DNA from 2 places in the Mesorhizobium salmacidum genome. Region 1 is predicted to be linked to the other one. Evidence: predicted binding sites of a transcription regulator. Region 1 holds the regulator's gene; the other holds the start of a gene.
What was found. Region 1 encodes LexA, which represses DNA repair genes until DNA is damaged. Its sites were predicted from a motif close to TGTTCNNNNTGTGTTCNG; they were not measured.

Region 1 (10,298 bases):
GGCGAGGTGCTTTTGCCGGTCAAGGCAGCCCGCAGCGGCTGGGCCACGGCGCCGAGCTTATGGCCGCCAGCCAGCGCATAGTCGCGGATCGCGGCCTCGGCCGTGGCGGCTGTCCAGTCGCCGGACAGCGCGTTCAAAGCTTCGTGAGCGCCGCGCAGGATCTTGCGGGCATCGTCGTTGAGCAGGAGTGCCGCCTTGTCGTCGATCGGCAGCGGCCGCGCGGCAAACAGGAAACCGGCGCCGTCGACGAGCTCGACCAGCGTCTTGGCGCGCTCCTTCAGGCCCGGAAGTGCTGCCAGCAACTGCGCCTTGTTCTTCTCGTCGAGGCGCGCCGCCATCGCCGGGCCACCCTCCAGATAGGGCAAGGTGGCGATGAAAATGTCGAACAATTCGGTGTCGGCCATGCGGCGCATATGGACGCCGTTCAGCGCCTCGAGCTTGGCGAAGTCGAAGCGCGCCGCGCCCTTGTTGACGTCGCCGATATCGAACCAGGAGATCATGTCCTTGATCGACATGATCTCGTCGTCGCCATGGCTCCAGCCCAGGCGCGCCAGGTAGTTCAGCAGCGCCTCGGGCAGATAGCCCATGGCGCGGTAGGCCTCGACGCCCAGCGCGCCATGGCGTTTCGACAGCTTGGCGCCGTCGGCGCCATGGATCAGCGGAATGTGCGACATCGACGGCACGTCCCAGCCCATGGCGTTGTAGATCACGGTCTGGCGTGCGGCATTGGTCAGGTGATCGTCGCCACGGATGATATGGGTGATGCCCATGTCGTGGTCATCGACGACGACGGCATGCATGTAGGTCGGGTTGCCGTCCGAACGCAGGATGATGAAATCGTCGAGATCCTTGTTGGGGAAACGCACCTCGCCCTGGACCCGGTCCTGCACCACCGTCTCGCCCTCGGTCGGGGCCTTGATGCGGATGGCACCCTTGACGCCGGCGGGTGCCTCCGACGGGGCGCGGTCACGCCAGTGGCCGTTATAGCGTGGCGGCAGGCCCTTGGCGCGTGCTGCCTCGCGCATCGCCTCGAGCTCGGCTGAAGTCTCGTAGCTGTAATAGGCCTTGCCCAGGCGCACCAGCTCCTCGGCCACCTCCCGGTGGCGCGGCGCGCGCTCGAATTGGGAGACCGCGTCACCGTCCCATGATAGGCCGAGCCAGGTCAGGCCATCCAGAATGGCCGATGTGGCCGCATCGGTCGAACGCTCGCGATCGGTGTCCTCAATGCGCAGCAGCATCGTGCCGCCGGTGTGCTTGGCATAGAGCCAGTTGAACAGCGCCGTGCGCGCGCCGCCGATATGCAGATAGCCGGTCGGCGAGGGAGCAAAACGGGTGATGACCTTGTCGGGCATGGAACTCTCGGAAAACGTCTGAAGCTGAGTGCGGAGTGCGCGGACTTTCGCGCGTCGCGCGTTCATGTAGCATAGGGTGTCGAGGGCGCAAGGGGCAGACCCGATGACTGGACGAGGCCGAGGCTCGGATCGGGGCGAGGGCGCCATTGTCGGCGTCAGCGAGCGATCGCTGTTTGCGACGCCTCCTGCGATCCCGCTGCCATCGCCGCTCGTGGCTGCGCCCGCAACCCAGCCGCTGCAGGCGGATAGCCCATCGCCAACTCCATCTCCTGCCGCACGCAGAATTGTGCGCGTGCGCCGGCAAATCGGCCCGATATCCTTGCCTCGCCTGCGTCACGGCGTGGCCAAGGCGGCGGAGCTGGAACTCGACCGGGGCATCGCCTTCCTGCTGGTGCCGGTCTGCCTGGCCGTTGGGGCGATCTGCTACTTTTCGCTGGCGTCCGAGCCCGATTTTGCAAAGCCTGTCGCGGTCGTGGTTCTGGCGGCGGTCTGTGCATTCGTCTCGCGCTCCTGGCCGAAAACCCATCTGTGTTTCATGGCACTGCTGTTGTGTGTGCTTGGCCTGCTCGCGGCGAAGGTCGAAACATGGCGAGCCGGAACCCGGATGCTGGGCTCGGAAATCTCGACGCAACTGACCGGCCGCGTGATCTCGCTCGAGGAGATGGAGAGCGGCCGCATCCGGCTGACCATGGACGTGATTTCGACCGCCCGGCCGAAACTGCGCTACGCGCCTGAAAGGGTCCGGCTTTCGGCACGCAAGATACCGCCCGAAATGACCGCCGGCTCGCTTGTCACAGGTTATGCCAAACTGCTGCCGCCGACCGGCCCGGTGCGGCCGGACAGCTACGACTTCTCCTTCGACAGCTATTTCGCCGGCATCGGGGGCAGCGGCTTCTTTCTCGGCAATCCAACGGTTGTCTCCGCCGAAGCCGGTGAGATGCCGCTGCCGGCACGCGTGTTTTCAGGCATCGAAAATGCCCGCGAAGCCATCGCCGACCACATCAGGGGCAGCATTGGCGGCGCCGAAGGCGAGATCGCGGCGGCGCTGATCGTCGGCGTGCGGGCCGGCATTCCCGATGAAGTCAACGAAGCGATGCGGCGCACCGGCATCTATCACATCATCTCGATTTCGGGTCTGCATATGGCCCTGGTGGCCGGCACCATCATGGGTCTGCTGCGCGGCGCCTTCGCGCTGTTTCCAGGCTTTTCCGCGCGCCGGCCGGTGAAGAAATACGCCGCCGCCGCCGCACTGTTTTCGATCGCCGCCTATCTCGTCATTTCGGGCGTCGTCGTCGCGGCCGAACGCAGCTTCATCATGCTGGCGGTGATGCTGATCGCCGTCTTGTTCGATCGCGCGGCGCTGACCATGCGCAATCTGGCGATCTCGGCGATCGCCGTTATCCTGGTTTCGCCGCACGAGGTCGTCGGCCCGAGTTTCCAGATGTCGTTCGCGGCAACCGCAGCCTTGGTTGGCGCCTATGCCGGCTGGGCCGACCACCATGCGGGAAAGACGAGGCCTCCGCCGCCAAAGCGATCCCTACCCGGATTTCTGACGCGAAAATTCCTCTTGGCGACAGGTGGATTGGCGATGACGTCCATCATCGCCGGCAGCGCGACGGCACTGTTTGCCATCTGGCATTTCCAGCGGGTGTCGCCGCTCAGCCTGTTCGCCAATCTGGCCGTCATGCCAATCGTGTCGATCGTGATGTTCCTGGCCGTCGCCAGCGCGTTGCTGATGCCGTTCGGGTTGGATTGGCCGGCTCTCTACCTCATGGGCAAGGGCCTGACAGCGATGATCGCCATATCGGCGTGGATATCGGAGCGCTCTCCGGTCGATGGAGTCGGACTGATTTCGCAGCAATCCGTGCTGCTGGTCACCGTCGCGCTGGTCATCGCGACGATGGCGACGACGTGGCTCCGGCTCACGGCGGTGCCATTCGCGCTTGCAGGTCTGTTGACTGTGTCGCACACGCGCACGCCCGATGTGCTGATCTCGGAAGATGCGCGGCTGGTGGCTCTGTCGATCGGCAATGGCGAACTGGCCGTCAACCGGGAACGTCCGAACGAATTCGCAGCCGACAATTGGAAACGCGCTCTGATCTCCGAAACAATCGTGAAACCGGAAATGTTCGAGAAGACGGACGGGCAATTCGATATTTCCGCTCCCACCGACCTGCCGCAGGGATCGCCGTTTTATTGCCGCGAAGGCCTGTGCCTTGCCAGGCACCCTTCCGGCGCGATCATCGCCTATGTCGAGGATCGCAAGAACACCTGGAAGGCCTGCGCTTTCGCCGACCTGATCGTCGTCAATGACGCGACCGCCTATGACGCCTGCCATAATCCGCTGGTTCTGGTCGTCACCAAACGCCAGCTCGCCCGCAAGGGGAGTGCCGCCGTTTTCTTCGATCCCCAATCGGCCACGACCCCGGCTGAGATCGAATTCGCCGTCGATGGACCGTACCGGCCCTGGCACGAGCAGCGAAAATTCTCACGCGAGGCGAGGGGGCTGGCCCCCTATAAAAAGGCCGACAAGCCCGATGGCAAGCCAGTTCAGTAGCGCCTGATCAGCCCGACGAGCTTGCCCTGCACCTTGACCCGATCCGGTCCGAAGATGCGTGTTTCGTAGGCTGGATTGGCGGCTTCGAGCGCGATCGAGGCGCCCTTGCGGCGGAACCGCTTCAGCGTTGCTTCCTCCTCGTCGACCAGCGCCACGATGATTTCGCCCGGACTTGCTGTATCGGCATTGCGGATGATGACCGTGTCGCCGTCGAAGATACCGGCCTCGATCATCGAGTCGCCCTTGACTTCCAGCGCATAGTGCTCGCCGCCCATGATCATGTCCGGCGGCACCGAAATCGAATGCGTCTGATGCTGGATGGCATCGATCGGCACACCGGCGGCGATACGACCCATGACCGGGATGGACACGGCTGAAACAGCATCGTCGTCGTTGCCGACCGCGGGCAGGCGCGAAGGCGCCGTCGCCGGCCTGATCTGGCGGCCGGGACTGCCTTGGCCAAGGCTGCCCTGGATGACGCTTGGCGAGAATTTCTTTGCCGAATTGAGGCCCGGCGCGATCGAGTCCGGCAGCCGCAGCACTTCCAGCGCGCGCGCCCGATTGGGTAGCCGGCGAATAAAGCCGCGTTCCTCCAGCGCCGTGATCAGGCGATGGATCCCCGACTTGGAGGCAAGATCGAGTGCTTCCTTCATCTCGTCGAAGGAGGGCGGTATTCCGCTTTCCTTGAGCCGTTCGTGGATGAACATCAGCAGTTCATGTTGCTTGCGTGTCAGCATGGCGGCCCCCAAGGCATTGAACGAAAGGTCTGAACCAGAATCGAAAAACAAACCCAGAACAAACACTATCCGTTCCAGTTGTGTTCCGCAACCATTTAAAGTTTAATGAATTTGTTAACGCGTCTGAAGTTTTTTGCCGAGACAGCGGACTGCGGCCGACCCTTTCCGCGATCGGCAGGCATTGAAATCGTTTTGGTTAATGGCCTGTGGCCTATCCATTGATGGGCCTTGGCATCAGTCTTTCGGAGGGCTCTTCGCGGGCGGATTGTACAATTTATGGATCCATTATTCGCGGAACGAAACGAAACCAAAACGCCAACGATTGGTAGCTTTGGGGCGGCGATGGATCCGGGCGTTTGGCCCATTCCGGCCAGCGCATGCCAATAGGCGTCGCGGAAGCGCTGAAGTCACCCGGAACCCGCTTTCAAGCTGCCGGCGCGGGCGGCGTATTTGGTCGCGCCGCTGTCTTCGCTGTGGACATAGACGTGCAGGGTATAGCCGATATGCGCCGTCATCAGCGCCTTGGCCCGCTCGACGTCACGATCGAGTGCAGCTTCCATGATCGCTGTATGGTGTTCGATCGCAATCGCTTCGCACAATGCCTCCATCGCCTCTTCATAACCGTCCTTCAGGCCAGCCGCGGCCCGCAATGTCGGCGCCAGGCCGAGAAAACGATGATGCCGTCGCAGCTGATCGGCGATGGTCGAGCGGAATCGCATGAGCCAATTGGAAGTCGCCGCGCTCAGCAGCGCCGCATGGAAAGCTTCGTGGTTCTCGTCCCATTTATCGACGGCCGCATCCGAAGGATCGTCGACCGCGGTCTTGCAACGGGAGAGCCGGTAGTGGGCGGTGACAACGGCATCCTCCCACTCCTTGCCGCCTTTTTCCATCGATTCGAGGAACAGGGGTATCTCGACCACCATCCTGGCGCGTGCCAGGTCCTCCAGTTCGGCCCGCGATACCGGAGCGACGGTAAAACCACGATTGCTGATGGCGGTGACCAGGCGTTCGGCCTCTAGCCGCGACAAGGCTTCGCGCAACGGCGTCCAGCCAACACCATAGGTGCCGCGCAGCGCACTCAGCTTGAGCGGGGCCCCGGGCATGAGGCGCGTCGTCAGGATATCGCGCCGCAACAGCTGATAGGCTGCCTCCGTCTTTGTGGAGATCGTTTGATCCTGCATCGCGGTCCATCCATCGTCTGCCAAAGAAAAATTATATATGATGTGGGGGCATGGCAAGAATTATATATAATGTTTGACACGGGTTGGCGGACTGACCATGATCGCCGCAGTAGCCGCGCTGCAAGCGGCGTCGATCAAATCTGGGAGGAAATGATGTTGAAGTCGAAATCCGCTTGGCTGTCGGGGTTGTTGTTGGCCGGCGCATTGATGGTGAGCGCCGGCAGTGCCGCCGCCGATCAAATCCGCATCGGCATCGCCAATTTTGGCGAGCATCCGCAATTGAACGCCGCCATAGCCGGCTTCAAGAAGGCGCTGACGGACAACGGCTTCGTCGACGGCAAGGACGTCGTCTATACGGAGAGCCATACCAATTTCGATGCATCGCTGGTGCCGCAGATGATCGCAAAGCTGCAGGCCGAGCAGCCCAAGCTGATCTACACCATCACCACGCCGGTCTCGCAGATCGCCAAGAAAGCGCTCGCGGGCTCCGGCATTCCGATCGTCTTTGCCGCGGTCACCGATCCGGTGGCGGCCAAGCTCGTGCCGTCGTGGGACTCCGGTGATGAAGGCATGACTGGCGCCACCGATCTTCAGGATGTTGCCGCGGTGATGGCCTTCACCAAGAAGCTGTTACCAAACGCCAAGCGTTTTGGTGTGCCTTACAATCCCGGTGAAGCCAACGACGTTGCTCTGATCGAAAAGATCAAGGCGGCGGCACCGGCCGCCGGTTTCGAGGTCGTGGAAGTCGGCATCGACAACGTCAATGACATTCAGCAACGCATCGCCTCGCTCGCCGGGAAAGCCGATGTGATCTACGGACCGACCTCGAACCTGATCCAGCCGGCGATCGCCGCTGTCTCCGCCGCCGCGCGCCAGGCCGGTATCCCGGTCGTCAACGCCGATGACAGCGCGGTCCGCAACGGCACCGTGCCGGCGAGCTTCGCGGTCAATTATACGCAGGTCGGGACCAACGCCGGGAACATCGCGGCCGAAATCCTCAAGGGCAAGGATCCCAAGACGATCGCGCCGTCACGCCCGGCCTACAAGGACCACATGGCGTTGATCTCGCGCAAGGCGATGGCTGCGTTCGGCATCGAGATACCGGCTTCAATGGCCGATTGCGGCTGCATCGTCGACTGACATCGGCGCTGTGAGGGTGACGGCGCGGGCGCTGTCACCCCGAGGTCAGGGAGGAACGATGCTCGAGATCCGATCCGCGCGTAAAGTATTCTACAAGGGCCAGGCTGACGAGAAGATCGCGCTGGACGGTCTCAGCCTATCGCTGGCCACAGGCGAGTTCGGCATCGTCATCGGCTCCAACGGGGCCGGCAAGAGCAGCATGCTTAATGCCATTTCCGGCGCTCTGATCCTCGATTCCGGCCAGATTCTGATCAATGGCGCCGATGTGACTGGTATGCCGGTGCACAAGCGCGCCTCGAGACTGGCTCGCGTATTCCAGGATCCGATGCGCGGCACCGCCGCCAGCATGACGGTTGCTGAAAACATGCTGCTGGCTGATTTGCGCAGCAGCAAGCGCACCTTACGCCAGGGGCTGAACGCCACCCGCCTTGCGTCCTACAGGGAACGCCTGTCGATACTAGGTCTCGGCCTTGAAAACCGCCTCGACACACGCGTCGACCTGCTCTCGGGCGGGCAGCGGCAATCCTTGTCGCTGATCATGGCGGTCGGCGGATCGCCTGACTTGCTGCTGCTCGACGAACATACCGCGGCACTTGATCCGCGCACGGCCGAGATTGTCATGCAGGCGACGGTGCGCGCCGTCAGCGCGCTGAAGCTGACGACTTTGATGGTGACCCACAACATGCAGCACGCCGTCGACTATGGCAGCCGCGTGATCATGCTCGACGCGGGCCGCGTCCTTCTGGAAGTTAGCGGCGAGGAGAAGGTGAGGGTCACGGTTATCGATCTGATCGGCCATTTCTCCGTCAAAACCGACCGCATGTTGCTGGCGAGCTGATCACCATGGGTTTTGTTCAGGACATTCTCGCCAGCTTCGTCGCGATCATGCCGGTCACCATGGCGCAGAGCCTGATCCTGGCCTTTGTCGTGCTCGGGATCATGATCCCGTTTCGCATGCTGAATTTTCCCGATCTCACCAGCGAAGGCGCTTTTCCGCTGGGCGGCTGCGTCTGCGGCGTTCTCCTTGCCGCCGGCGCATCGCCGCTGATGGGCATCGCCGCCGCCCTCGTTGTCGGCTTCGCGGCGGGCTGCTGTACCGCGTTCATCCATCTGCGCTTCCGCATCCACACGCTTCTTGCCGGCATCCTGATGATGACGATGCTCTACAGCATCAACCTTCGCATCATGGGCAAGTCCAACCTCTCCGTGTTCGGCTCGCCGACGGTGTTCGACTGGGTGCCGTTCGCGCGGCCGGGTTTTCCCGCCAGCAAGATCGTCGTCGCTGGCCTTCTCGCGCTTATCGCCTTCATGCTGCTCTACATGTTCTTCAGGACCGAGAAGGGCACGGCCGTGCGCGCGGTGGGCGCCAATCCTGACATGGCCGAGGCGCAAGGCATCAATGTCTGGGCCGCGACCATAGGCGGTGTCGGGCTGGCGAGCGCGTTTTCGGCGTCAAGCGGCGCGCTGATGGTGCAGTCGCAGGGATTCGCCGACGTCAATATGGGGCTGGGCATCCTCATCAACGGCCTTGCCGCGCTGATGATCGGCGAGGCCGTCGTCGGCAAGCAGACGGTCTGGCGGCAGCTGCTGGCGCCTTTCGCCGGCGCGATCATCTACTACCAGCTGGTGTCGTTCTGCCTTGCCGCCGGCATGCCGCCGCCCGACCTGAAGCTTGCCACGGGCCTGTTCGTGCTGGCCATGCTGGCCTTGCCCAGTCTCAAGCGCAGCCGCGGGCCGGCGCCAGCACGCGAAGCTATCCGTGAATAACCAGGGCGTGAATAATCAGGGAATGTCACAAATGATGCGTGCAACTCTCGATCTCGCAGCCGTCGAAGCCATGGACGCGGCGGACCCGCTGCGCGCCATGCGCGACCGCTTCATCTTGCCGGAAGGTGTCATCTACCTCGACGGCAATTCGCTCGGGGCCGCGGCGCCCGCCGTCTTTGACGAATTGCAGAAGGCAGCGACGCAGGAGTGGGCGCAGGACCTGATCCGTGCCTGGAACACAGCCGGCTGGTTCGACATGCCGGTCGCGCTTGGCGACCAGCTGGGACGGCTGATCGGTGCGGCGGCGGGCCAGACGGTGGTCTGCGATACGACCTCGATCAACATCTACAAGGTGCTGCATGCCGCACTCGGCATGAGGCCGGACCGCTCGGTCATCGTCGCCGAGGGCGACAGCTTTCCGACCGATCTCTACATGGCCGAGGGCGTGGCCTCGACGCGACCCGGCACCGTGCTGCGGCTCGAGGGCGTCGACGCGCCGACTATTGAGGAACTGATCGACGAGCGTGTCGCGGTCATCCTGGTCAACCATGTCAATTACAAATCCGGCCAGCTGCGCGACATGGCGGCACTGACATGCAAGGCCCACCAGGTCGGTGCGCTCATCGTCTGGGATCTCTGCCATACGGCCGGCGCCTTGCCGGTCGAGCTCGACAGCGCCAATGCCGATTTCGCCATCGGCTGCACGTACAAATATCTCAATGGTGGTCCGGGCGCGCCAGCCTTCATCTACGCCGCCGAGCGTCATCACGACAAAGTCCGGCAGCCGCTCAGCGGTTGGTGGGGCCATGCGCGGCCCTTTGCCTTCGAACAGGGTTACGCGGTCGGCAGCGGCATCCGCCGGTTCCTGTGCGGCACGCAGCCTGTTTTGTCGATGCGGGCGCTGAAGGGGGCACTGGACCTTTGGGACGATGTCGACATGGCGGTGGTGCGCAAGAAGAGCATCGCGCTCACCGATCTGTTTATCCAGCTCGTCGAGACCAGATGCGGCGTCTACGGCCTGGAGCTGGAAAGCTCGCGCGACGGCAATGCGCGAGGAAGCCAGGTTTCATTCCTCCACCCCAATGGCTATCAGGTGATGCGGGCACTGATCGAGCGCGGCGTGATCGGCGATTTCCGTGCGCCGTCGACGATCCGCTTCGGCTTCACGCCGCTCTATGTCGGTTACACCGATGTATGGCAGGCGGTCGACGTACTGGAAGATATCCTGCGCACCGGCGCCTGGAAGGATGCGCGCTTCGCGGTCAAGACGGCGGTGACCTGAACAGTCGTCAAACAAGGGTTCAGAGCCGGGTACGGACGTTCCAGAGTTCGGGAAACAGGACGACCTCGAGCATCTTCTTGAGATAGGAGGCGCCCGATGTGCCGCCGGTGCCACGCTTCAGGCCGATGATGCGTTCCACTGTGGTGACGTGGTTGAAGCGCCAGCGGCGGAAGTAGTCCTCGAAGTCGACCAGCTTTTCGGCCAATTCGTAGAACATCCAGTAGCGCTGCGGATCGCGGTACACCGTCTGCCAGGCGACCAGGACGTCTTCGTTTTCCGTCC
Region 2 (10,298 bases), on a different contig from region 1:
CGTGCCGATCGGCGCGCCGATCCAGCGCAGCGTGCCGTCCGAGCCGAGCGCGAGATCGCCATTGGCGCAGGCGCCGAAGCGCTCCGCGCGTGCCTCGAATTCGGCGGCCAGCGCCTTTTGCGCGGCCGTGCGCACGGCCTTGGCGTCCTCGCCGCCGGCGGTCTGGTCGGCGGTGAAACGGAACCCTTGCAACTCGCCGACATGATGGCCTTCGACAAGGACGGTTCCGGTAGGGCTGATTTCGGCTTCAGGCATGGTATTTTCTCTAAGGCGCCGCATGAGGACGGAAGTCCTGCGGTCTACGAAGCGTTTCGTCAACCGCTCATGCAGCGCATCCGACAGTCTGTCTTCGATTTCGCGCGTCTTTTCCCGCCAGTGTGCCTGATCGGCCAGCCAGCCGGGCCGGTTCGACACGAATGTCCAGGTGCGGATCTGGGCGATGCGGTGCGACAGCGTATCGATGTCGCCCTCGGTGGTGTCGGCGCGGCGCACCTGCTCGGCCATGTAATTCTCGTCGACATGGCCATGCCGGGCGAGGTCCATGTAGATCGAGGCGATGAGATCGGCATGCTGGGCCGGCGCAATCTTGCGATAGTCGGGCAGCGCGCAGGCTTCCCACAGCAGCGCCACACGTTTGGCGTTGGTTGCGAGCGCGCGGATGCCTTCGTCGCGGGAGAGATGTTCGAGCGCTTGTGCATCGACGGCCGGCAGCGCGCGTGTCAGGCCCTCGACTGGGGCGTTGGTTTCGATCGACCGCTTCAGCGCATCGAGGCTGGCGAAATCGAATTGCGCGGTGCGCCATTGCAGCACCTTCACCGGGTCGAAGTCATGGCCCTCGATCTTCTGGACCAGATCCTCGTCGAGCGGATCGACCTGGCCGGTGACGCCAAACGTGCCGTCGCGCAGATGCCGGCCGGCGCGGCCGGCGATCTGGCCGAGTTCGGCCGCCGTCAGATTGCGGTACTGGTAGCCGTCGAACTTGCGGTTCTGGGCAAAGGCGACATGGTCGAGATCGAGGTTGAGGCCCATGCCGATCGCGTCGGTGGCTATGAGATAGTCGACATCGCCCGACTGGAACAGCGCCACCTGGGCATTGCGGGTGCGGGGTGACAGCGCCCCGAGCACGACGGCCGCACCGCCCTGCTGGCGGCGGATCAGCTCGGCGATGGCGTAGACCTCGTCGGCGGAGAAGGCGACGATCGCGGTACGCCGTGGCAGGCGGGTCAATTTCCTGGAGCCGGCATAGGCCAGATGCGACAGCCGCGGCCGCGTCACCACCGAGACGCCCTTCAGCAGCCGCTGGAGAATGCCGTGCATGGTGGCCGCGCCGAGCAGCAGCGTTTCCTGGCGGCCGCGCAGATGCAGGATACGGTCGGTGAAGATATGGCCGCGCTCGAGGTCGCCGGCCAGTTGCACCTCGTCGATGGCGACGAAGGCGGCATCGGTCTCGCGCGGCATGGCTTCGACGGTGCAGACCGAATATTTGGCGCCTTGCGGCTGGATCTTCTCCTCGCCGGTAATCAATGCCACCTTGTGGGCGCCGACCTTCTCGCAGACGCGGGTGTAGACCTCGCGCGCCAGCAGCCTCAGCGGCAGGCCGATGACGCCGGTTTCGTGCGCCACCATGCGCTCGATGGCGAGATGGGTCTTGCCGGTGTTGGTGGGGCCAAGCACCGCGGTCACGTCGCGGCCCGACAGGATCAGCGGCTCGGTGTGTTTCTGCTGGATGTTCATCGGCTCGGAAATAAGGCTTTCTGGCCTCTCGTGGTCGGGAGCGTGCCTGGACGGCGCGTATGACAGCCGACACATAGGGATTTCGGGCGCGAAGCGAAAGCGGAATGTTCCAACCGGTTTCCGAAGACGTCCGCGTCAGCCCGCAAATCAGCCCCTGCTTAACAGTTGGAACGAGTCTGGAACGAATCAGCGACGAATCGGTGACTCCGTCAGATTCAGCTTTTGTTCACGGCTAGATATGGATTTTGTGACCACGAGTCTCACCACATACTGAATCACCAGATTGGCCCGTTTTATGCTAGGCGGGCTTTGCCGTTAACTTTTCCCTGTCAACGATGCGGGAGGATCGGAATGCCCCGCTCAAGATTATGAAATTGTTAATCTTTCTGAACTCGGCGTTAAGGAATAGCAGGCAATCGCGGCCATTAATGTTAATATTGCGCTCAAAGCCGGAACGAATCGGTGACAAATCAGCGTCAGCGGTTTTTTCTCTTTTTGTTCCCCCAATATCTTGTGTTGTGAACAGCTTATCCACCGAGAATCCACAGGCTTAACCACAGGGTTTCGCACAGACGCGCTGCCGCCATTAACCTTTGCGTGCCGGATTGGAGCATCGCGCCACAGCGGAGCCTTCCGGGCTTCAGGCGTCAGTTGAAAGCGGGCCGATTTCTCGGTCCGCTTGTTGGGGACACGCGTCGACCCCAGCCGTTGGCTGCGGTGAGAAGACGTCTCAGACGAAGTACTGGCCACCGTTGGCGGTGAGGGTCGAGCCGGTGATGAAGCCGGCGTCTTCGGAAGCGAGAAAGACGACGCAGCGCGCGATCTCTTCCGGTTCGCCAAGGCGGCCGACCGGGATTTGCGGGATGATGCGTTCGTTGAGCACTTTCTCGTCTATCGCCTTGACCATCTCGGTGGCGATGTAGCCCGGGCAGATGACGTTGACGGTGATGCCCGCGCGCGCGCCTTCCTGCGCCAACGCCTTCGAGAAGCCGATGTCGCCGGCCTTGGCGGCGGAGTAATTGACCTGGCCGGCCTGGCCCTTCTGTCCGTTGATCGAGGAGATGGTGATGACGCGGCCGAACTTGCGGTCGCGCATACCGCTCCACAGCGGATGCGTCATGTTGAAGACGCCCGACAGATTGGTGTCGATGACCTCTTTCCACTGCTCGCGCGTGATCTTGTGGAACATGGCGTCGCGGGTGATGCCGGCATTGTTGACCAGCACCGAGACCGGGCCGAGGTCGGCCTCGACCTGCTTGATGCCGGCCGCGCAAGCGTCATAGTCGGCGACCGACCATCTGTAGACCGGAATGCCGGTCTCGGCCTTGAACTTCGCCGCTGCGTCGTCGTTGCCGGCATAATTCGCGGCAACCGAATAGCCGGCAGTTTTCAAAGCGATCGAGATCGCCGCGCCGATACCGCGCGATCCACCCGTGACGATTGCAACTTTGGTCATGTGTCCTCCCTTTGGTCGGAGGGGCGAACAGGGAGCAGCCAATAGCGAATGGGGATTTGATGTCCCGCAGCGCTGAGGCCGTTCTTCCCTATTCGCTCCTCCCTATTCGTTATTGGCTAGGTTAAATCGCTTCGACGCACATGGCGACGCCCATGCCGCCGCCGATGCACAGGGTGGCCAGTCCCTTCTTGGCGCCGCGTCGGCGCATCTCGAAGACCAGCGTGTTGAAGATGCGGGCGCCAGACGCCCCGATCGGGTGGCCGATGGCGATGGCGCCGCCATTGACGTTGACGATCGCGGGATCCCAGCCCATGTCCTTATTAACGGCGCAGGCCTGCGCGGCGAACGCCTCGTTGGCCTCGACAAGGTCGAGATCCCCTGCCGACCATCCGGCCCGTTCCAAAGCCTTGCGCGAGGCGGGAATGGGTCCGGTGCCCATGATCGCCGGATCGACGCCGGCGGTTGCCCAGGACGCTATCCGCGCCAGTGGGGTGATGCCGCGCCTGGCGGCTTCCGCTTCGCTCATCAGCAGCGCGCCGGCGGCACCGTCATTGATGCCGGAAGCGTTGGCGGCGGTCACCGTGCCGTCCTTGTCGAAGGCCGGCTTCAGCTTGGTCATGGCATCGATCGTGGCGCCGTGGCGGATGTACTCGTCCTGATCGACAACCGTGTCACCCTTCTTGCCCTTGATGGTGAAGGCGACGATCTCGTCCTTGAACTTGCCGGCCTTCTGCGCGGCCTCGGCCTTATTCTGCGAGGCCAGCGCGAACTGGTCCTGGTCATCGCGGGTGATCTGGAACTGGCGGGCGACGTTCTCGGCGGTGTTGCCCATGTGATAGCCGTTGAAGGCGTCCCACAGCCCGTCCTTGATCATGGTGTCGATCATCTTGTAGTCGCCCATCTTGACGCCGGCGCGCAGATGCTCGGCGTGCGGCGACAGCGACATCGATTCCTGGCCGCCGGCGATGATCACCTTGGCGTCACCGGTGGCGATCTGCTGCATGCCGAGCGCGATGGCGCGCAGGCCCGAACCGCAAACTTGGTTGAGGCCCCAGGCGGTGGTCTCCTTGGGCAGGCCGGCCAGGATCGAGGCCTGGCGGGCCGGGTTCTGGCCTTGCGCCGCGGTCAGCACCTGGCCGAGGATGACCTCGTCGACCTCGCCCGCCTCGACACCGGCACGCGCCAAAAGTTCCTTGACGACGACGGCGCCGAGTTCATGCGCGGGCGTGGCGGCGAAGGCACCGTTGAAGGAGCCTACGGCCGTGCGCACGGCGCTGGCAATGACGATGGAAGCGGACATTTTCTTCTCCAGACTTCAAGGGTGTTGTTGTGCCGTTGAGGACTTTTCTTGCCCTTTCCCAATCCCAAGTCAAACCGGAAATCGGCATGGCGCCCATGCGCCGCAAGCAGGCCAAGTCTCGCCGCTCCGATGGCCCAGCCGCTGCTGCGCAGCATATTTAGCCTGCCATGCAGCATTATATGATCCCGCAGTGCACAAACTGCTTGGAATTGTAAGGCTTTTGCGCATATCCTCAAAAAGGGCGCAATCGTTACCGGCTGCTTACTCAGGCGTGCCGGTGTCCGGGGAGGATGCAGATGGCCGCAAAAGACGATCCGATCATTATCAAGAAATACGCCAACCGCCGCCTCTATAATACGGGGACGAGCACCTATGTGACGCTCGAGGATTTGGCCGAAATGGTCAAGAAGGGCGAGGAATTCACCGTTCAGGACGCCAAGACCGGTGACGACATCACCCATCCGGTGCTGACTCAGATCATTTTCGAGCTGGAGAACAAGGACGGGCAGAACATGCTGCCGATCCCGTTCCTGCGCCAGCTGATCGCCTTCTACGGCGACCAGATGCAGATGATCGTGCCGAGTTTCCTCGAACAGTCGATGATCGCCTTCTCAAAGGAACAGGAGCGGTTCCGCGAGCAGATGAAGGGCGCCATCGGCAAGTCGCCGCTGGACGTGATGAAGATGGCGACGCCGATCAAGGCGCTGGAAGAACAGACGCGCCGCAACATGGAAATGTTCCAGAATGCGATGCGGCTGTTCACGCCATTTCCGCCTCCGGGCTCGGCGCCCGCCACGGCTCCCGCCGAACCGGCCAGGAAAGAAACGCCGGAAAAGCCGGACGATCTGCAACAGCTGAAGGACCAGATCGCGGCCATGCAGCGCAAGCTCGACACGATGTCGTAAGCGCATAGCGCTCACGACCTTTATGGCAGCAATCCTTCATAGCGGCCGCGCGGCCGGATGATGCTGCCGCTCACGATCTGTTCGACCATGTGCGCGGCCCAGCCGACGCTGCGTCCAAGCGCGAACAGGTGGAACGGTGCATCGCGCGGCAAGCCAAGGCCGCGCGTCAGCGCGGCCAGGGCAAAATCTATGTTCGGTTGAGCGCCGGTCGCGGCAATGGCGGCGGTTTCCAGCGACCGCAACGTCTCGTCGGTGTTGTCGAGGCCCGCCAGAAGCGCTGCGGCCCGGGGATCGCCCTCGGGATAGAGCGGGTGGCCGAATCCTGGCAGTGGCCGGTCGTGGCCAAGCCAGCGCCGGATCGCGGCATCGGCGCCATGCCGCGCCGCGTCTTCGGCGAGTTGCATCACGGCTTCGCCAGCGCCGCCGTGGCGGGGACCGGACAGTGTCGCCAGGCCCGCCAGCAGACACGCGGCGGGCGAAGCTCCGGTCGAGGCCGCGACGCGGGCCGCGAAGGTCGATGCGTTGAGTTCGTGATCGGCGAGCAGGACAAGGACGCGACGGATCGCTTCCGCGCCATCATCGTCCACCGACCAGCCCCGTGCCAATCGCTGGTGCACCGGTTCCGGTCCCGCCATGGCACCGAGGGCGCTGGCCAGAACGCCGATCGCGTGCGCGGCGTCGGCGCACAGCGAGGCAGCACTTCGTCCAAGCGAAGGCCGCGCCTGGCCGGCTAGCAAGGCGAGTTGCGCAAAGGCCGGGGCGCGACCGATCTGGGGCGGTGCATCTGGCGACGGCGCTTCGAAACTGATCGGGCCGGGCAGAGCCCAGAGCAGTCCGGCGGTTTCTTCCAGCGTGGTACGGTCGGACAGCGCAACCGCGTCCTGGCCCCGATAGATGAGGTGGCCGTGCCAGACTGTCGAGATCGCGGTGACGATCGACGGCTCGCCCCAGGCGATCGCGCTTTCGGCAATGGCCGCAGGGCTGCGCCCGCGCGCCCTTCGCGACGCCAGCGCCGCGATGTCGTCGGCGCGGTACTGGCTGCGGCGCGGATCGGCTCGATCCGGGCGCATGCCGATGCGGCCGCGGCTGACATAGGCATAGAGCGTCTGCGGCCTCACCCCAAGCCTTTCCAGCGCTTCTTCCCGCGACAGCCATTCCGACATATCGGCCCTGATATTGATTCAGTTGATCAAGATTGATGCTTATGTTGCCCAGCCTTATTTCCCATCGGGAAAAGCTTCAAGGAGACAAGGCCATGGCGAATGGGCTCGATGATGTGGTGGCGGCCGAAACAGTGCTGTCCGATGTGGATGGTCTGGGTGGCCGCCTGACGATCCGCGGCCACTCGCTTGAGGAATTGGCAGGGCGATGGAGTTACGCCCAGGTCGTGCGCCTGCTGCTGGACGGGTTCTTCGACGATCTGCCTGGCGACGCCGAACTTTCGGCAAGGTTGGGTGAGGCTCGCGTCGAGGTGTTCGACCGGCTCGCGGCTTCGCTGCCCTTGCTGGCACCGCTCGATATCTACAGCGCCATGCGCGCCGGCATGGCCTTGCTGCCGGATGGCGAGACGCTGACGGACGCCTTGCGGCTGATCGCGGGGCCCGCGGTGCTGACGCCGGCCCTGCTGCGCCTGCGGCGCGGCGAGCAGCCGATCGCACCCGACGGCAAGGCGGATCATGCCGCCGACATGTTAGGGATGCTCAAGGGTTCCGTCCCGTCGCCGGCATTGGCAAAGGCGCTCGACACCTATCTGGTCACAGTCTGCGACCATGGCCTCAATGCCTCGACCTTCGCCACCCGCGTCGTTGCTTCGACCTTGGCGGGCCTGACATCGTCGGTGCTGGCCGGCCTTGGCGCGCTCAAGGGCCCGCTGCATGGCGGCGCGCTTGGTCCTGTCATTGAGATGCTCGACGCCATCGCCGCGCATGGCGACGCTGCCGGCTGGCTGCGCGACAAGATCGCGCATGGCGAGCGCATCATGGGCTTCGGCCATCGCATCTACCGCGTGCGCGATCCGCGTGCCGATGTGCTGAAAGCAGTGGTGCGCAAGCTTGGCGGCGAGGGCGACACCGGCCGGCGGCTGGCTTTCGCCGAGGCGGTCGAGCAAACCGCGCTCGACGTGCTTCGGATCGCCAAGCCGCAGCGCTCGCTGCAGACCAATGTCGAATTCTACACCGCGCTGGTGCTGGAAGCGGCGGGATTTCCGCCCGGTGCCTTCAGCAATGTCTTTGCCGCCGGGCGCGTTGCCGGCTGGGTCGCGCACGCGCGCGAGCAACAGACGACCGGACGGCTGATCCGTCCGCAGTCCCGCTATGTCGGGCCGGTGCCGGACCTCGTCGCCTAGATTCTCTGTCTGTTTCGAAAGCTACGGCCTCTCCGCATTGCAGCGGAAGGGCTTTTCGCATGACCGAAATTTCATGTGATCACGCGACCGTGTTCGTGTTCTTGCCTTGGCTCGTCCTTATATGCTGCACTGCAACATAGGCCGGCGACAGCTGCTTCCCTCCAATGACGTTGGGGCAGGCCGGCGCATCAGGATGACAGGAACGCCATGACGAAGAACGGCAAGGCGGAGGAAAAGAAGAAGATCAACATCGCCCTCCAGGGAGGCGGCTCGCACGGGGCCTTTTCCTGGGGCGTGCTCGACCGGCTGCTGGAGGATGACAGGCTTGAGATATCGGCGGTTTCCGGCACCAGCGCCGGCGCCATGAACGCGGTCGCATTGGCCGATGGTTTCGTGCGTGGCGGGGTCGAGGGCGCCAGGCGGAAGCTGGACGATTTCTGGCAGGCGGTGGCGGCAAAGGGCCGGTTCAGCCCGGTGCAGCGCACGCCGTGGGATGTCGCCTGGGGCAACTGGTCGATCGAGAACACGCCGGGCTATGTGTTCTTCGACACCATGTCGCGGGTGTTTTCGCCCTATGTCGCCAACCCGCTCGGCCTCAATCCGCTGCGCGATGTGGTCGCGCGGGAGATTGACTTCGAGAATGTTCGCGCCTGCAAGTCGATGGAACTGTTCATCTCCGCCACCAATGTCGAGACAGGGCAGTTGCGGGTGTTTTCCGATGGCGAGATCGACCTCGACACGGTGATGGCGTCGGCCTGCCTGCCGCAACTGTTCCGCGCCGTCGAGATCAAGGGGGTGCCCTATTGGGATGGCGGTTATGGCGGCAATCCGGCGCTCTACCCGTTCTTCAAGACGGCGGCGACCGAGGACGTGCTTCTGGTGCAGATCAATCCGGTGGTGCGCGAGGGAACGCCAAGAAGCGCCAACGAGATCCAGAACCGCATCGACGAGATCACCTTCAATGCCGGCCTGCTGCGCGAATTCCGCTCGATCGCCTTCGTCAAGGAACTGATCGCCGCAGGCCGTCTGCCACATGGCGAATATCGGGACATCCGCATGCATCGCATCGATGCCGACGAGGCGTTCAAGGATTTGTCGGCATCGTCCAAGGTCAATGCCGAATGGGCCTTCCTGACCTATCTGCGCGACCTCGGCCGCACCGCCGCCAGCGACTGGCTGGAAGAGAATTACGACGCGGTCGGCAAGCGGGCTACGCTCGATCTCTCGGGCGAACTCGACGATGGGTTCAAGCCGGTACGCGGTCCGGCACCCGGCCGTCGGGTGAAGGAATTTCTCGCCGTGCGCAAGAACCCGGAGGCCGAGCGCCGTCGGGCCTGAATCTGACGGCACAGCTTCGAGGGCCGCGTTTGCCGGCAATCGCGGGCGTCATCCGCGGAGCTTCAGCGCGGTTGTTGGCGTGACAGCAACCTTGGCGTGCGGAAGAGCCCCTCATCATGCTGACGTCTGCTGCCACTGACGGTCAGTGGCGCCGCCCCGGGGCGCTCGTTACCTGCTTACATGCAGCGCTCGATACAGAATTGCGAACGGGACAAATACACCCGGTGTTGCCCGCGCCTGCCTCGCGCCGCGCCCGACGCCGCACGTTTCAGGGCACGACGAGTCAGGACGTTATCGCGCCGGCGCATTGGCGTTTTCAGCATCTGGTTTGGCTTCGGTGCATTGGGATCGGCAAGCCCGATCCGAAGGGGCTGCTGTGCCTTTTCCTGAGCGATTCCAAGCTTTTGGCTGAGCATCGTGGCGCCGCAGCCATTGTCCCTCGCCGATCGCACTGACGCGGATCGTCGGTTTGTGCCCGAGCTTCAATCAGCGACGTGATGCGGATCGCGACTGTATTCCGGAGACGGCCCATGACGAGCGGGGCTGGTCGCCCCGTAGCCGGCGTGTCAGGGCCTGCGTGAGCCGGCGGGCCGCTTCGTCAAGTAGACTGGCAAGTCACGAAGAACCGTTTCATGGCTGCCACACCTTGTCCGGCTACGCAATGCTGCTGCAACTTTCGGACTATATTGCGATGCAACTTTGATGTAGAAGCGCGCTCGCCGATCACGGCAATTTGAACACGGTCAGGCGCGCACCCATATCGGCGACGCGCCCGCGTCATAAGACGCGGTGCTGGCCGAACCCGCAGTGGAAAAATGACGATGCCTAAAATCAGGTTTCACAAGCTTGCAGCCATTGTTGTGCTCATCGGTTTCGCCGCGTGGATGGCGACAGGCGAGTTCTCGTCGGTCGGCAGCGTAGCGGCCAACAAGGCCAAGGCAGCCGAGGTCGAGCAGGGCAAGGCGCCGGACGCGAGCAAGCCGAAGACGGCGGAAGCCGAACCGAAGGCCCCGCTGCGCACCGTCGCGGTGGTGACGCCGCCACGCAAGACCTATGCGCGCGCCATCCGCATTTCCGGGCTGACCGAAGCCGACAAGCGCGCGGTGCTTGCAACCCGCGTTGCCGGCGTCATCGACAAGCTGCCGGTCAAGCAAGGCGATCACGTCAAGACCGGCGACCTGGTGCTGATGCTCGCCGCCGAGGAAAAGATCTCGATGGCCG

Region 2: a site for LexA is predicted at 1,901-1,918, ahead of O7A60_RS07445 (helicase-related protein). Genes of this name have one in related genera too.

The regions. Positions count from the first base shown of each region.
Region 1 is NZ_JAPYKS010000009.1:140,768-151,065, forward strand. Features, by position in the region: gene gltX (glutamate--tRNA ligase) at 1-1,352, opposite strand, end outside; gene O7A60_RS14420 (ComEC/Rec2 family competence protein) at 1,456-3,909, shown strand; gene lexA (transcriptional repressor LexA) at 3,903-4,646, opposite strand; gene O7A60_RS14430 (GntR family transcriptional regulator) at 5,054-5,827, opposite strand; gene O7A60_RS14435 (ABC transporter substrate-binding protein) at 5,981-6,967, shown strand; gene O7A60_RS14440 (ABC transporter ATP-binding protein) at 7,026-7,805, shown strand; gene O7A60_RS14445 (ABC transporter permease) at 7,811-8,734, shown strand; gene kynU (kynureninase) at 8,769-10,016, shown strand; gene kynA (tryptophan 2,3-dioxygenase) at 10,036-10,298, opposite strand, start outside.
Region 2 is NZ_JAPYKS010000004.1:220,649-230,946, forward strand. Features, by position in the region: gene O7A60_RS07445 (helicase-related protein) at 1-1,734, opposite strand, end outside; gene O7A60_RS07450 (hypothetical protein) at 2,033-2,269, opposite strand; gene phbB (acetoacetyl-CoA reductase) at 2,465-3,190, opposite strand; gene O7A60_RS07460 (acetyl-CoA C-acetyltransferase) at 3,312-4,490, opposite strand; gene phaR (polyhydroxyalkanoate synthesis repressor PhaR) at 4,787-5,395, shown strand; gene O7A60_RS07470 (citrate/2-methylcitrate synthase) at 5,416-6,558, opposite strand; gene O7A60_RS07475 (citrate synthase/methylcitrate synthase) at 6,651-7,739, shown strand; gene O7A60_RS07480 (patatin-like phospholipase family protein) at 7,947-9,077, shown strand; gene O7A60_RS07485 (efflux RND transporter periplasmic adaptor subunit) at 9,899-10,298, shown strand, end outside.